Regions from separate parts of the Duganella dendranthematis genome, predicted to be linked through region 2. Evidence: predicted binding sites of a transcription regulator. Region 2 holds the regulator's gene; the other holds the start of a gene.

Region 1 (7,561 bases), 3.0 Mb from region 2:
CTGCTGACCATGCTATCGCTGCAGGATTTCCGCAACCGCTATCCGAAAGACCTGTCCGGCGGCATGCGGCAGCGGGTGGCGATCGCCCGCGTGCTGGCGCTCGATTCGCCGATCATGCTGATGGACGAACCGTTCGGCGCGCTCGATGCGCTGACCCGGCGCAACCTGCAGGACGAGCTGCTGCGCATCTGGGCCGAGCTGAAAAAGACCATCATCTTCGTCACCCACTCGATCGAGGAGGCGATTTACCTGGCCGACCGCATCGTGGTGATGACCTACCGCCCCGGCACCGTCAAGCGCGACCTGCTGGTGGAGCTGCCGCGCCTGCGCGACCCGGCCGCCGCCGAATTCAATGCGCTGAAACGCGAGCTGGGCCAGCTGGTGATGGAAGAACAGCAACGCCATCACCGCGACGAGCTGCGCATGGCCGCCGTGGACTGAGGCGATAGTGTAAACTGCGGGGATGCAGATCTATTCCTTTATCGCAGCCATTGCGCTGTACATCCTGTGCGCCGCGCTGCCATCGCGCCGTGGCGGTCTGATTTCAGCCGTTACCCTGGCCGCCTGGCTGCTGCACGGGGTCGGCCTGTGGGCCGACATTGCCGGCGGCGGCGAGCTGCGCTTCGGCTTTGCCGCCATGCTGTCGTCGGCGCTGTGGGTGTCGGTGGCCGCGTATTGGGTGGAAAACCGCAATTTCAGCCTGGACGGCATGCGCCGGCTGGTGATGCCGTTCGCCGCCGGCGCCGCCGCGCTGCAGCTGGTCTTCCCCGGCAACCTGGTGCCGCTGGAGGGCAAGTCGCCGCTGTTCGGCTGGCATATCGCCATCGCCACCATGGCTTACAGCACCTTGACCATCGCCGCCTTCCACGCCGTGCTGATGGCGTTGCAGGAGTCGCGCCTGCATGCGCGCAGCGACAAGAAGTCCTTCCTGTCCGGCGCACTGGACCAGCTGCCGGCGCTGCTGACCATGGAAAAACTGTTGTTCCGCATGATCGGCTTCGGCTTTACTTTGCTGAGCCTGACAGTGTTGTCTGGTATCGTGTTCTCGGAGCAGTTGTTCGGCCAGGCGCTGAAGTGGGATCACAAGTCGGTGTTTACAATGCTGTCATGGGTGCTGTTCGCGGCGCTGCTGGCTGGCCGCCGGTTCCGCGGCTGGCGCGGCAAGACCGCGCTGAGCTTCACGCTGGCCGGGTTTGCGACGTTGTTGCTGGCGTATGTCGGCAGCCGTTTTGTGTTTGAGGTAGTTTTGCATAAGGGTTGGGCATGAGCCGTATTATTTTTTGGCTGGGACTGGTTTTCCTGGTGATTTTCGCGGTCCGCTCGAAGATCCGCGCGGCGCAGAAGCGCCATCAGCAGCAGTTCCGCCAGCCACCGCCGCAGGCGGCGCAGCCGCAACCGCAGCCAACCTACAAGGCGCGCGCCGCCACCCAGGCCGCCAACGACGCCGAAGTGATGCTGCAATGCGCGCATTGCGGTGTGTTCTATCCTGCCTCGGAAACGGTGCAGGCCAATGGCCGCGACTATTGCAGCGCGGCCCATGCCGCACTGCCGTCCGCCTGACGCTCCCAGCATCCCATGTTCGCGCGCCTGCAAGCCCTGACGGCCGACTCGCGCGCAACCTTCTGGCGCTCGCTGCAGACGCTCAACGCCACCCGCGTGGTGATCGCGCTGGTGCTGCTGGTGTATCTGAGTTTCGACAGCCGCGGCCTGCACGCGGTCGACCAGTATTTTTACCTGAAAATCTGCCTGGCTTATCTTGGGCTGTCGATCGGTTTCGCGCTGTCGGCGGTGTATGTGCAGCGCCGCTTTTCGGTGCAGCTGCTGTCGCAGATCGCCTGCGATCTGGGCATCATTTCGGTCCTGTACCTGGCCGGCGGCGGCATGCGCAGCGGGTTGGCGATCCTGTACCTGTTCCCACTGGCCGGACTGGCCATCCTGGCGCCGCTGGTGATCGCATTGTTCTGCGCTTCGCTGGTGACCTTGTTCCTGCTGGGCGACAGCACCTGGCAAATCTTCCTGACCGATAGCGACCGCGATGTGATGCAGGCCGGCCTGTACGGCGCCGCCTTCCTGTCGGCGGTGCTGGTGGTGAACCGCATGGCGGCCAAGCTGATCGGCCAGGAGGAGCTGGCCAGCCGGCGCGGCGTCGAGATCAATGTGCAGCAGGCCGTCAACCGGCTGGTGATGGCGAATATCGGCGACGGCATTCTGGTGGTCGATGCGCACGGCCAGGTATTTGCCGGCAATCCGGCCGCGCAGCAGATGCTGGGGCTGGTTGGGCCGGAGCTGACATTCAAGCTGTCGGCCGCCGCCTCACTGGCGCCGCTGACACAAGCGTACGAGGCGTGGCGCGCCGACGCCACCCGGTCGACCGCCTTCGTCACCATCAAACCGTTCAACGACGCCGCGCTGGAAGGTCTGACCGCCGCCTGGAGCGCGCGCCGCGACCTGGCCGCGCATCTGAAAGTGCGCTTCGCCGCCGCCGACACAGACGGTCTGGGGGCCGAACGCAGCGTGATCTTTTTGCAGGACGTGACCGGCATCGAGAACCAGGCGCAGCAGCTCAAGCTGGCGTCGATGGGGCGGCTGACCGCCAGCATCGCGCACGAGGTGCGCAATCCGCTGTCGGCGATCGGCCACGCGACCTCGCTGCTGGGCGAGGACTTGAGCGACCCGGTACATCAGCGCCTGCTGAAGATCGTCGGCGACAATGTGGCGCGCGTCAACCGCATGGTGGAGGACATCCTGCAACTGTCGCGCAAGGTGCAGCCGCACAGTGAGCCGCTGGCGCTGGATGGCTTTCTGGCCGAGCTGCGGAGCGAATTCATCGAGACCCACAACCTGGCGCCGGACATCCTCGGCCTGACGGCGGCGGCGGACACGCAGGTACGCTTCGATGCGCTGCACCTGCGCGAGGTGGTGCTCAACCTGCTCAACAATGCGGTGCGCTACGCCAGCGGCGGTCCGGCGTCGATCCGTTTGAACGTGGTGCGCGACAGCGCGCAGCGGCTGGAACTGCATGTGCAGGACGACGGCCCCGGCATTTCGCCGGAAGTGCGCGCGCACTTGTTCGAGCCGTTTTACACCACCTCCAGCAAGGGCACCGGACTGGGGCTGTATCTGGCGCGGGAATTGTGCTTGAATAACGAGGCGCGGCTGGACTATGAGTATCGTTTCGATAACAACACCGGCGCCGATGGCAGCCCGTCGTTGAGCGGGCGGTTTGTAATCACCTTCGCCTGGCCTGGGCAGAAGCAAGGAAAGGCTGTCTGATGAGTGCTCATACGCCACGTTCGCCGCGTGTTCTGGTTGTCGATGACGAGGCCGATCTGCGCGAATTGCTGGAACTGACCTTGCTGAAAATGGGGCTGGACGTCGACAGCGCCGCCACCCTGGGCGAAGCGCGCGCGCTGCTGGCCGGCACAGAATACCAGCTGGTGCTGACCGATATGCGCTTGCCGGACGGCCTCGGGCTGGAGCTGGTGCGCGAGATCGCCGCGGCCTGCAAGAACACGCCGGTGGCGGTGGTGACGGCGTTCGGCAGCGCCGACAACGCGGTGGTGGCGCTGAAAGCCGGCGCCTTCGATTACATCTCCAAGCCGGTGGCGCTGGACCAGTTGCGGCTGATGGTGCAGTCGGCGCTGCGGCTGAACGCCGAACCGGCGGCAGGGCAGGCGCCGGCCGCAGCGCCGACCGCCAGCCGTTTGCGCGGCGAGTCGGCGGTGATCCAGGCGCTGCGCGCGCAGATCGCCCGGCTGGCGCGCTCGATGGCGCCGATCGCCATCAACGGCGAATCCGGCAGCGGCAAGGAACTGGCGGCGCGCGAAATCCACGCGCAAAGTTCGCGGGCGGCGCAGCCGTTCATCGCCGTCAACTGCGGCGCGATTCCGGAAGCGCTGATGGAGGCCGAGTTTTTCGGCTACCGCAAAGGTGCTTTCACCGGCGCGGCCGACGAGCGCGAAGGCTTCTTCCAGGCCGCCAACGGCGGCACCTTGATGCTGGACGAAGTGGCCGACTTGCCGCTGGCGATGCAGGTCAAGCTGCTGCGCGCCATCCAGGAGCGGCGCGTGCGCAAGATCGGCGCCACCGCCGAGGAGCCGGTCGATGTGCGTATTATTAGTGCGACCCACAAAAACCTGGCGCAGTGCGTGGAGCAGGGCAGCTTCCGCCAGGATCTGTTTTACCGTCTGAACGTGATCGAGCTGAGTCTGCCGCCGCTGCGCGAACGGCTGGACGACCTCGCCGTGCTGACCGACGCAATCCTCGCCCGGCTCGGCACGTTTGAGAATAAAGTGGTGCTGGGGCAGGGCGTGCTGGCGGCGTTGCGCGGCTATTCCTTTCCCGGCAATGTGCGCGAACTGGAAAATATCCTGGAGCGGGCGCTGGCCTTTGCCGACGATGGCGTGATCGAAGTCGGCGACCTGTCGCTGAAAGGCGCGCGCATGGCTGAGGCGGCGCTGCCGCTGCCCGTGCCGAGCGCACCCACTGCGGCCGACGTGGCCATCGCGCCCGGCGCGCCGGTCGTCACGCCGCCGTTGCCGGACGCGCTGCCGGCCAACCTGCCCGACTACCTGATCCAGGTCGAGCGCGACATCATCCTGCGGGCGCTGGCGCAGACCCAGTTTAACCGCACCCAGGCGGCGCAACTGCTGGGCATCAGCTTCCGCCAGCTGCGCTACCAAATGCAGAAGCTGAATATCCAGGAGCCGGAGGCGTGAGCGGTTTCGACGGCTGGCTGCCGCAAGCCACGCGTTACGACAGTCCCAACTTCGACGCCCGCCCGGGCCCGCTGCCGGCCGATATCACGCTGCTGGTGGTGCACAATATCTCGCTGCCGGGCGGCCAGTTCGGCGGCCCGCACGTGTCTGACCTGCTGACCGGCCGGATGGACTATAATGCTGACCCCTCGTTCGCCGACCTGCGCGGATTGAAGGTCTCCAGCCACTTTTTTATCCGCCGCGATGGCCGCGTCATGCAGTATGTTTCTGCTAACGACCGCGCCTGGCACGCGGGCCGCTCCTGTTTTCGCGGCCGCGAAAAATGCAATGACTTTTCAATCGGCGTGGAGCTGGAAGGCAGCGACTTCGTGGCCTTTGAAGCGGCGCAGTATGCGGCGCTGGCCGACCTGACGGTGGCGCTGCGGCGACACTATCCGTTGACGGATATACAAGGCCACGAACACATCGCACCGGGCCGAAAAACCGATCCCGGGCCATTATTTGATTGGGAATGTTATCAAAATCTGCTTAAGAAAGAAGCAATGTTAGTAGCTGCTAGCGCTGAACTTGGCTTGCTGATAGGGCTTCCTTAAAGTCAAGAGCAAAATTGCTGGAAACATCAAAATTTCTCACTTGCCGTGCTCCGGTGTGACCACTACAATCAGTGGATAGGTTCTGACCTGTCACTAGATCTAGTGGTTCGCAAGACACTGAATCTTAAACTAGTGGCAAGTATGCCTGGTCGGTTTAACACGGTTTTTTTACACTACACACGCGGCGCAGCACTGACTGCACGTTGTTATCGGGGAGCTTAAATGCAATCTACTCAAGACATCACCATCAACCCAGCGCTGGTACCAGCCGCCGCTGCGAGTACCGCCAGCAGCCCAGCCGTCGCTGCCAGCGCGCTTGGTGATTACCGCATCATCCGCCGTAACGGCGCGGTCGTCGCGTTTGAACCGTCGAAAATTGCAGTGGCCGTGACCAAGGCCTTCCTGGCCGTCAACGGTGGCCAGGGCGCCGCCTCGGCCCGTATCCGCGAACTGGTGGAAGAGCTGACCAGCAACGTGGTCGCCGCCCTGGTGCGCCGCCAGCCATCCGGCGGCACCTTCCACATCGAAGACGTGCAAGACCAGGTGGAACTGGCGCTGATGCGCTCGGGTGAACACGACGTCGCCCGTGCTTACGTGCTGTACCGCGCCAAGCATATGGAAGAGCGCCGCGCCGCCAAGGAAGCCCAGGGCGCCGCCGCCACCGTCAACGCACCGCAAATCAGCGTGCTGGAAAACGGCGAGCGCAAGCCGCTGGAACTGTCGCGCGTGACCGGCCTGATCAACGCTGCCTGCATCGGCCTGGAAAAACACGTGGACGCCGACGCCATCGTCGCGGAAACCCTGAAAAACCTGTACGACGGCGTGCCGGTCGAAGAGCTGCACAAATCCGCCATCCTGGCTGCCCGCGCGCTGATGGAAAAGGATCCGGCTTACTCGCAAGTGACCGCCCGCATCCTGCTGCACACCATTCGTAAAGAAGTGTTCGGCAAGGAAGTGGCGCAAGCCAACGCCGCCGCCGAGTACGTGACCTACTTCCCGCAATACATCGCCAAAGGTATCGCCGCCGAACTGCTGGACACCAAACTGGGCGAGTTCGACCTGGCGCGCCTGTCGAAAGCCCTGGTGGCCGACCGCGACCTGCAATTCGGCTACATCGGCCTGCAGACCCTGTACGACCGCTACTTCCTGCACATCCGCGACACCCGCATCGAAATGCCGCAGGCGTTCTACATGCGCGTCGCCATGGGCCTGGCCCTGAACGAAACCGACCGCGAAGCGCGCGCTATCGAGTTCTACAACCTGCTGTCGACCTTCGACTTCATGTCGTCGACCCCGACCCTGTTCAACTCGGGCACGCTGCGTTCGCAGCTGTCGTCGTGCTACCTGACCACCGTCTCGGACGACCTGGAAGGCATCTACGACGCGATTAAAGAAAACGCGCTGCTGGCGAAATTCGCCGGCGGTCTGGGCAACGACTGGACGCCAGTGCGCGCGCTGGGCGCCCACATCAAGGGCACCAACGGCAAATCGCAAGGCGTGGTGCCGTTCCTGAAAGTGGTCAACGACACCGCCGTGGCGGTCAACCAGGGCGGCAAGCGCAAGGGCGCCGTGTGCGCCTACCTGGAAACCTGGCACATGGACATCGAAGAGTTCCTGGACCTGCGTAAAAACACCGGCGACGACCGCCGCCGCACCCACGACATGAACACCGCCAACTGGATTCCAGACATGTTCATGAAGCGCGTGATGGAAAAAGGCGAGTGGACCCTGTTCTCGCCATCCGACACCCCGGACCTGCACGACCTGGTCGGCAAGGCCTTCGAGAAAGCCTACCTGGGCTACGAAGCCAAGGCCGCCGCCGGCGAAATCCGCGTGTTCAAGAAAATCCAGGCGCTGGACCTGTGGCGCAAGATGCTGTCGATGCTGTTTGAAACCGGCCACCCATGGATCACCTTCAAGGACCCATGCAACATCCGTTCGCCGCAGTCGCACGTGGGCATGGTCCACAGCTCGAACCTGTGCACCGAGATCACGCTGAACACCGGTCCGGACGAAATCGCCGTCTGCAACCTGGGCTCGGTCAACCTGCCGGCGCACATGAAAGAAGGCAAGCTGGACCACGTCAAGCTGCAGAAAACCATCCGCACCGCGATGCGCATGCTCGACAACGTCATCGATATCAACTACTACGCCGTCGAAAAAGCACGTAACGCCAATATGCGTCACCGTCCGGTCGGCCTGGGCGTGATGGGCTTCCAGGACTGCCTGCACATGATGCGCGTGCCGTTC
Region 2 (7,561 bases):
CCTTCAGCTTGAAGTCCAGGGTAATTTCGCGCTCTACCGTACCATCATTTTTTGTTGGGAGTGGTGACGATTTGCTAATCGCGTTCTCAATCGCGCTGTCGTAGGCGGACGAACCGCTGCTTTTTACCTTGCGGATACCAATGATTTCCCCGGTCGGCAGCTGGGTAATCGTGTAGCTGGCGGCCAGGCTGTCATCCTGCGAGCCGTAGACCAGATTGCTCTTGATCTTGGCCCGGATTTTCGATGCATAGCCGCCGTCAACCTTGCCGCCGGTCGATTGCGCGGCCGTGCCGGTGGTGCCTTTGGCGGCGGAACCGGTAATGCGGCTCATCTCGGCGGCGAAGGCTTTGTCCTTGGCGGCTTTGTCGGCCTTCTCGGCTTTTTCCTTGGCCAGTTTCTCGGCGGCGGCTTTTTTCTTGTCTTTTTCTTTCTCGGCGGCTAGGGCTTTGTCCTTCTCTTCCTGCTCGGCCTTTTCCTTCTCTTCCTTGGCTTTCTGATCGGCCTTTTTCTTGGCTTCCAGCTTGGCCAGTTTCTCGTCGGCTTCTTTCTTCAGGCGTGCCTGTTCCAGTTTCTCCTGACGGTCTTCTTCTTTTTTCTTGGCCTTCAGGCGTTCCAGCGCGATTTCCGGATCTTCCTTGGGCACCGGTGGCGCCTGCACCGGTTGCGGTGGCGGCGCCTTGACCGGTTCCGGCTCCGGCTCAGGTTCCGGCGCGGGCTTGGGTTCCGGCGTCGGCGCCGGCGGCGCGGCGTCCTGCACCTTCATGTCCCAGATTTCGGCCTGGACTTCGGTCGGTTCATTGTTCTGCCAGCTGACGCCCACCCACAGGAACATCAGCAACACGGCGTGCATCGCCACGGCCATCAGACCGGAGCGGAGGCCATTGTGTTGTCGCGGAACCTTGTACGGACCGTCGGCGGTTGCGGGTTTCATCGTTTGCACTGTGTTTTACTTGGTGGACAAGCCCACCCGGTTAATGCCCATCTTCTTCGCTTCCGAGATCAGCTGGATCACGTCGTCGTACTTGCTTTCCTTGTCGCCGGCAATCAGCACCGGGTAGTCGGGATGGTCGTTGTGGATGGTGCGCAGTTTCTTGACCAGCGCGTCGCGGTTCGGTGCGGTTTCCGGTGCGTCTTCATCCTTGCCCTTGACGCCGATCGACAGCGCGCCATTGGGCTTGATGACGATCTGCACGTAGTCGCTTGGCGGCTTGGTGGATTTTTCCGCCTTCGGCAGGTCGACCACGCTCGGGTCGTTGGCCGACGGCATCACCATGAAGATAATCAGCAGCACCAGCATCACGTCGATGTACGGCACGACGTTGATTTCGGATTTCAGCTTGCGCGTGCGGCCGCTGCGCATGCCGCCGGAGGAAGAGGAGCCCATGATGATTAACGCGATTGACGTTGCAGGATGTTGGAGAACTCTTCCACAAAGCTCTCAAAGCGGATCGCCAGGCGGTCCACGTCGTACGAGAAACGGTTGTAGGCGACAAACGCCGGAATCGCCGCGAACAGGCCGATGGCGGTGGCGATCAGCGCTTCGGCAATGCCGGGCGCGACGGCGGCCAGGGTTGCTTGCTGCACGTTGGCCAGGCCGCGGAAGGCGTTCATGATGCCCCATACAGTACCCAGCAAGCCGATGTAAGGCGACACCGAACCGACCGAGGCCAGGAAGGCGAGGTGCGATTCCAGCGCATCCATTTCGCGCTGGAAGGCGGCCTTCATGGCGCGGCGGGCGCTGTCGAGGATGGCGCCGGTGTCCATGGTTTCGCGGCTGGCAGTGTAAGTCGCCTTGGACTTGATGAACTCGCCCATGCCGGCTTCGAAGATGCGCGCCAGCGGGCCGCTGTTGGCGCGGTCCTTGCCGGCGTTCTGGTACAGCGCGTGCAGGTTGCCGCCGGCCCAGAAGGTTTTTTCAAATTCCACCGTCAGGCGGCGCGCCGACTTGATGGCGAACAGTTTGCCGAAGATATAGGTCCAGCTGGTCAGCGAAATGACGAACAGCAGCGCCATGATCAATTGCACGATCAGGTGCGCATTGGTGATGAGGGACAGGAAAGAAAGGTCTTGAGTGACGTTCATTGTTTATCAGTCGGTTTGGGTGGTGATACTGGTTTGGCGCATTTTGTCGGCAACGGCCGCCGGAACGGCGCGCGGACGCAGGGCGGAATCGACGCAGCCCACCTTGACCCGCGCCGTGTTCAGCAACTGTTGGCCGCACCAGGCTTCCTGCAGGAAGACGATGGAGGCGCGGCCGAGTTTTTCGATGCTAACTGTTAATTTTAGTTCATCATCCAGCTTTGCAGGCGCATGATACTCCGCGCTGACGCTTTTGACGACGAACAAGGTATCGTGTTCCGCCAGCAGTGTGTGCTGGTTCACATCGAGGGCGCGCAGCCACTCGGTGCGGGCGCGCTCGAAGAACTTGAGGTAGTTTGCGTAATAGACGATACCGCCGGCGTCGGTGTCTTCGTAATAGACCCGGACGTTCCAGATGAAATCTGCTGGCATGTTGTTTGGACTTTTATTAGTGAGCAACATTTTACGCGATATTGTTGTTTTGGTTGAACTTTATCAACTGGCGCGCAACGGTGCCTGGACGACAGTAAAGCGATTTACTTGCAACTTGCCAAGTATTGTAACAACCCTTTACCAATTATTTCATAATGGAAGCGCTGACTAAGCCTCTCTTAAGCAAAGGGCCGTGCGGTGCATGCTACCCCGCACGGCGAGTTGGGGCGGGGTCTGACCCCGTACGGGGTCAGACCCCGGAGTCGTCGTGCGGGTTAGCTGCGCTTGACGTTCAGCGGGCCGTAGCCCTGGCAAGTTGGCATCATGTCAATCCGGTTGATGTTGACATGCGGAGGGAGGGTGGCAATCCAGTACGCCGTGTTGGCGATGTCTTCGGCATTCAGCGGGGTGGTGCCTTCGTAGACCTTGGCGGCCGCCGCGTCATCCTTCAGGCGCACGTTGGAGAACTCGGTGCCGCCGCACAGGCCCGGCGCCAGGTTGGTGGTGCGCACGTTGGTACCGGCCAGGTCGGCGCGCAGGTTTTGCGTGAACTGGTTGACAAACGCCTTGGTGGCGCCATATACGTTACCGCCAGGGTAGGGTGTCGAGCCGGCGATCGAGCCGATGTTGATGATGGTGCCGCTGTTACGCGCGACCATGCCGGGCAGAATGGCGCGGGTCATGGCGACCAGGCCGCTGACGTTGGTGGCGATCATGGTGTCCCAGTCTTCCAGCGACGAAGTCTGCGCCGGCGTCACACCCAGCGCCAGGCCGGCATTGTTGACCAGCACGTCGATGTCGCGCCACTCGGCCGGCAGGCCGTCGAGCGCGGCCTGGATCGAGGCCTTGTCGGTCACGTCCAGCACGATCGGTCGGACGGCGTCGCCCAGCTCGGCCGACAGCGCCTGCAGGCGGTCTTCGCGGCGGCCGCTGATCAGAACCTTGTGACCGTTGCTGGCGAAGATGCGCGCCATGGCGGCGCCGAAGCCGGCGGTGGCGCCGGTGATGAAGACGATCATGATCTGTCCTTGGGGTGAGTGAAGAGGTGGACAAAATTGTAGCCGCAAATGCGGCCTACCGCTGAATTGCCTTTAATGCAATACATATTCTTGCTCAAATCTGGCGCATCAAATACAATTTGGGTTCCATTACGTCTCACGTAACTGGCGAAAAGCTGGAATGATCCTCAAAACCGCCTCATAATGGTGCGTTTTGGTCAATCGGCGAAAGGTGGGCATCCACCGGGAAACGTGAGATTTCAACAGCCGTTCGCCTGGGCAGCCCTCGATGGAAAGCACGAAGAGGCTGCCGGTCCGCTATGGCTTCTCTCTTTCGATCCAACTGCCAGTAACAAGTTACTCATTCGATTGGAGTTTTTTCATGTTCGCAAAAGATCATACCCTCGCCAGCGTAGACCCAGAGTTGTTCGGCGCAATTCAAAACGAAAACACCCGTCAGCACGATCACATTGAACTGATCGCTTCAGAAAATTACACCTCGCCAGCCGTGATGGAAGCGCAAGGTTCGCAACTGACCAATAAATACGCCGAAGGCTATCCGGGCAAGCGCTACTACGGTGGCTGTGAGTACGTCGACGTGGTCGAGCAACTGGCCATTGACCGCGTGAAGAAACTGTTTGGCGCGGAAGCGGCCAACGTCCAGCCTAACTCGGGTTCGCAAGCCAACCAGGGCGTGTTCTTCGCCGTGCTGAAGCCGGGCGACACCATCATGGGTATGTCGCTGGCCGAAGGCGGTCACCTGACCCACGGCATGCCGCTCAATATGTCCGGCAAATGGTTCAACGTCGTCTCCTACGGCCTGACCGCCGCCGAAGACATCGACTACGACGCGATGGAAGCGCTGGCCAAGGAGCACAAGCCTAAGCTGATCATCGCCGGCGCCTCGGCGTTCTCGAAAAAGATCGACTTCGAGCGCTTCGCCGCCGTTGCCAAAGCCGTTGGCGCATACTTCATGGTCGACATGGCGCACTACGCCGGCCTGATCGCTGCTGGTCTGTATCCTAACCCGGTGCCACACGCCGACTTCGTCACCTCGACCACGCACAAATCGCTGCGCGGCCCACGCGGCGGCATCATCCTGATGAAGGCTGAACACGAGAAAGCCATCAACTCGGCCATCTTCCCTGGCATCCAGGGCGGCCCGCTGATGCACGTGATCGCCGGTAAAGCGGTGGCGTTCCAGGAAGCGCTGCAGCCTGCGTTCAAAGAGTACCAGCAGCAAGTGGTGAAAAACGCCGACGTGCTGGCCAAGACCCTGATCAAGCGCGGCCTGCGCATTGTGTCGGGCGGCACCGAGTCGCACGTGATGCTGGTGGACCTGCGTCCGAAAAACCTGACCGGCAAGGAAGCGGAAGCGATCCTGGGTTCGGCCCACATCACCACCAACAAGAACGGCATTCCTAACGATCCGCAGAAGCCATTCGTGACTTCGGGCGTACGTCTGGGTTCGCCAGCGATGACCACCCGCGGCTTCAAGGAAGCGGAAGCGGAACAAGTCGGCAACCTGATCGCAGACGTGCTGGATAACCCGCACGACGCGGCCACCATCGAGCGCGTTAAAGCGGCGGTGAAGGTTCTGGCTGACAAGTTCCCTGTCTACGCCAAGTAATTGCAGTACCGTGACGCCGGCCAGCGCCGGCGTCACTTGACCAAAGCGCCACTATGAAATGTCCGTTCTGCCAGCATGAAGATACCCAAGTCCTCGATACCCGCGTATCGGAGGAGGGGGATTCTATTCGCCGGCGGCGGCGCTGCGGCAAATGTGATAAACGATTTACCACGTATGAGCGTATCGAACTGGTGATGCCGTATGTGGTCAAGAAGAACGGCAGCCGTACCGAGTACGCAGCAGCCAAGTTGCGCGGCAGCCTGGAGTTGGCCTTACGCAAGCGTCCCGTGGCGGCGCCGGCGGTAGATGCTGCAATTGCTTCAATCGAAGAAAAGCTGCTGACCAGCGGCCAGCGCGAAGTGGAAACCGGCTACATCGGCGAGCTGGTGATGCAGGAGTTGCAGCGTCTCGATAACGTGGCGTACATCCGCTTTGCCTCCGTGTATAAAAACTTTGAAGATCTGGCCGAATTCCAGAACGCCATTGCCGAAGTCGGCAAGCCTGCGCGTAAATAGCCCGGCGGTTGCGTGCCACCGCTGGCGCACGTTTGATACACCTCATATTCTCATCAATTCGCGCTGCTACCTTCTGACATAGTCTTTGCGACTTGCGGAGGTGTGCCGTGCGCGCCCGTGGCTTTACGCTGCTGGAAATCCTGATCGCCATGCTGGTGCTTGCCTTGGGCATTCTCGGCGGCGTGGCGTTGCAGCTGGCTGCGTTGCGGGCGCGGCAGCAGTCGGTGCTGCTGTCGCAGGCGACCCAGATGGCCACCGCGCTGGCCGAACGCATGCGCGCCAATCCCGCGCAGCACGATACCTATCTCACCTTTGATTACGATGCTTTTGTAGAGCCAGCGCCTGGTGCGCCAGCTGCGCTTTGTTACGCCGGTGCTGGCGCCGGAGCTTGCTCGGCGCAGCAGTTGGCGCTAGCCGACCTGTACGAAGCCAAGTCGCAAATGCGATCGCACTTGCCCGCCGGCCGCGTCGTTGTCTGCCGCGATGCCGGCTTGTGGAGCGGCGGCAAGCTGCACTGGTCATGTAGCGGCGGCGTTGCAGCGCCCACCGTGGTCAAGGTCGGCTGGCGTGGCAAGCGACCGGATGGCACGCAGGACAAGACAGCCGCCGGGGAATACGTGCCCAGCGTTGCGCTGGTGGTGGGAGCGTCACCATGAAGACGACATCCTGTGGCGGCTGGGGCATGGTCGAATTCCTGATCGCGGTTGCGCTGGGCTTGCTGGTGACCCTGCTGGCGAGCGGTCTGCTGGTGGCGGCCGGCAGCAATTATCGCAACCACAGCGACACCATGTGGCTCAACGATGGCGGCCGTTACGCCTTGCAGGTGATGGCGCAGGCGATACGGCAGGGCGCTTACGTCAACTGGGATCGCGATGGTGCGCCGCCGGAACTTGATCCTGCAATGTCCGCCTCCGTGGACGGCCTGGACGCCGCCACCATTACCCGCAACAGCGAGGGCATCGGCGCGCCGCTTCCATCGGTAGTCGCGGGCAGCGACGTGCTGGCGTTGCGCTTCAGCGGCTCCGGCGATGGCGCGAGTGGCGACGGTTCCAGCGTCAACTGCGGCGGCTTTGGCGTGGCCGGCGATACGCGCGGCTGGAGCATTTTCTATGTGGGCGTGGATGCCGACGGCGAGCCTGAGTTGCGCTGCAAATACCGCAGCGCGTCCGGTTGGGGCGCGGATGCGGTGGTGCGCGGCGTTGATTCGTTCCAGGTGCTGTATGGCGTCGATACCGATGCGCCGATGGACGGCGTACCCAATCTCTACCTCAATGCGACCGCCGTGACTGCAGCTTCGGGTTGGAAACGCGTGTGCACCATCAAGCTCGCCTTGCTGCTACACGGCGAGGGCAACACGCGACTCGATACGGTGAGCGCGACCTTTGATCTGTTTGGCTCGGCGTATGCCGATGCGCATCCAGACGATATCGGTGCGCGGGTAATGGAAGGGGATTTGCCGCAGGCGCAGCGCTTGCGGCCTCGTCGCATTTTCAGCACCACGGTGGCGTTGCGAAATCGGGATGGCTGAATCATGCGCAAGCAACGGGGGATTGTGTTGCTGGTCAGCCTGGTGCTGCTGATCATGGTGCTGCTGTTAGGCGTGTCGGCGGCGCAGTTGTGTTTGCAGGGTGAGAAGGCGGCGCGCGCCGAGCGCGATCGGGATGTGGCGTTTCTGACGGCGGAGGATGCCTTGGCAGATGCGGAGCGGGATATTCGGGCTAGCAACGATCCTTCGCGGCGGGCGGCGTTTGAGGGCGAGGATGCGTTTGGCGCGACGTGCGGGGCGGGTGGCGTCGGCTTGCGGTTGCGGGCGGCGGCTGGGGAGAAGGCGGTTTGGCAGGTGGTGGATCTGTCCGGCGTCGCGGACGATGGTGCATGCACGGTGACGCATGGTGCGTACACGGCAG

The links. Region 2 encodes NrdR, which represses ribonucleotide reductase genes. Its sites were predicted from a motif close to CACNANATNTNGTG; they were not measured.
Region 1: HH213_RS06760 (ribonucleoside-diphosphate reductase subunit alpha) is a predicted target of NrdR. The motif match lies at 5,403-5,416, and genes of this name have one in related genera.

The regions. Positions count from the first base shown of each region.
Region 1 covers NZ_CP051684.1:1,455,083-1,462,643, reverse strand. The annotation lists gene HH213_RS06790 (ABC transporter ATP-binding protein) at 1-441, shown strand, start outside; gene HH213_RS06785 (cytochrome C assembly family protein) at 464-1,267, shown strand; gene HH213_RS06780 (PP0621 family protein) at 1,264-1,560, shown strand; gene HH213_RS06775 (sensor histidine kinase) at 1,576-3,273, shown strand; gene HH213_RS06770 (sigma-54-dependent transcriptional regulator) at 3,273-4,718, shown strand; gene ampD (1,6-anhydro-N-acetylmuramyl-L-alanine amidase AmpD) at 4,715-5,311, shown strand; gene HH213_RS06760 (ribonucleoside-diphosphate reductase subunit alpha) at 5,534-7,561, shown strand, end outside.
Region 2 covers NZ_CP051684.1:4,438,568-4,446,128, forward strand. The annotation lists gene tolA (cell envelope integrity protein TolA) at 1-931, opposite strand, end outside; gene HH213_RS20305 (ExbD/TolR family protein) at 947-1,384, opposite strand; gene tolQ (protein TolQ) at 1,390-2,082, opposite strand; gene ybgC (tol-pal system-associated acyl-CoA thioesterase) at 2,089-2,511, opposite strand; gene HH213_RS20320 (SDR family NAD(P)-dependent oxidoreductase) at 2,787-3,530, opposite strand; ZMP/ZTP riboswitch at 3,661-3,797, shown strand; gene glyA (serine hydroxymethyltransferase) at 3,892-5,139, shown strand; gene nrdR (transcriptional regulator NrdR) at 5,193-5,654, shown strand; gene pilV (type IV pilus modification protein PilV) at 5,762-6,310, shown strand; gene HH213_RS20340 (PilW family protein) at 6,307-7,182, shown strand; gene HH213_RS20345 (pilus assembly PilX family protein) at 7,186-7,561, shown strand, end outside.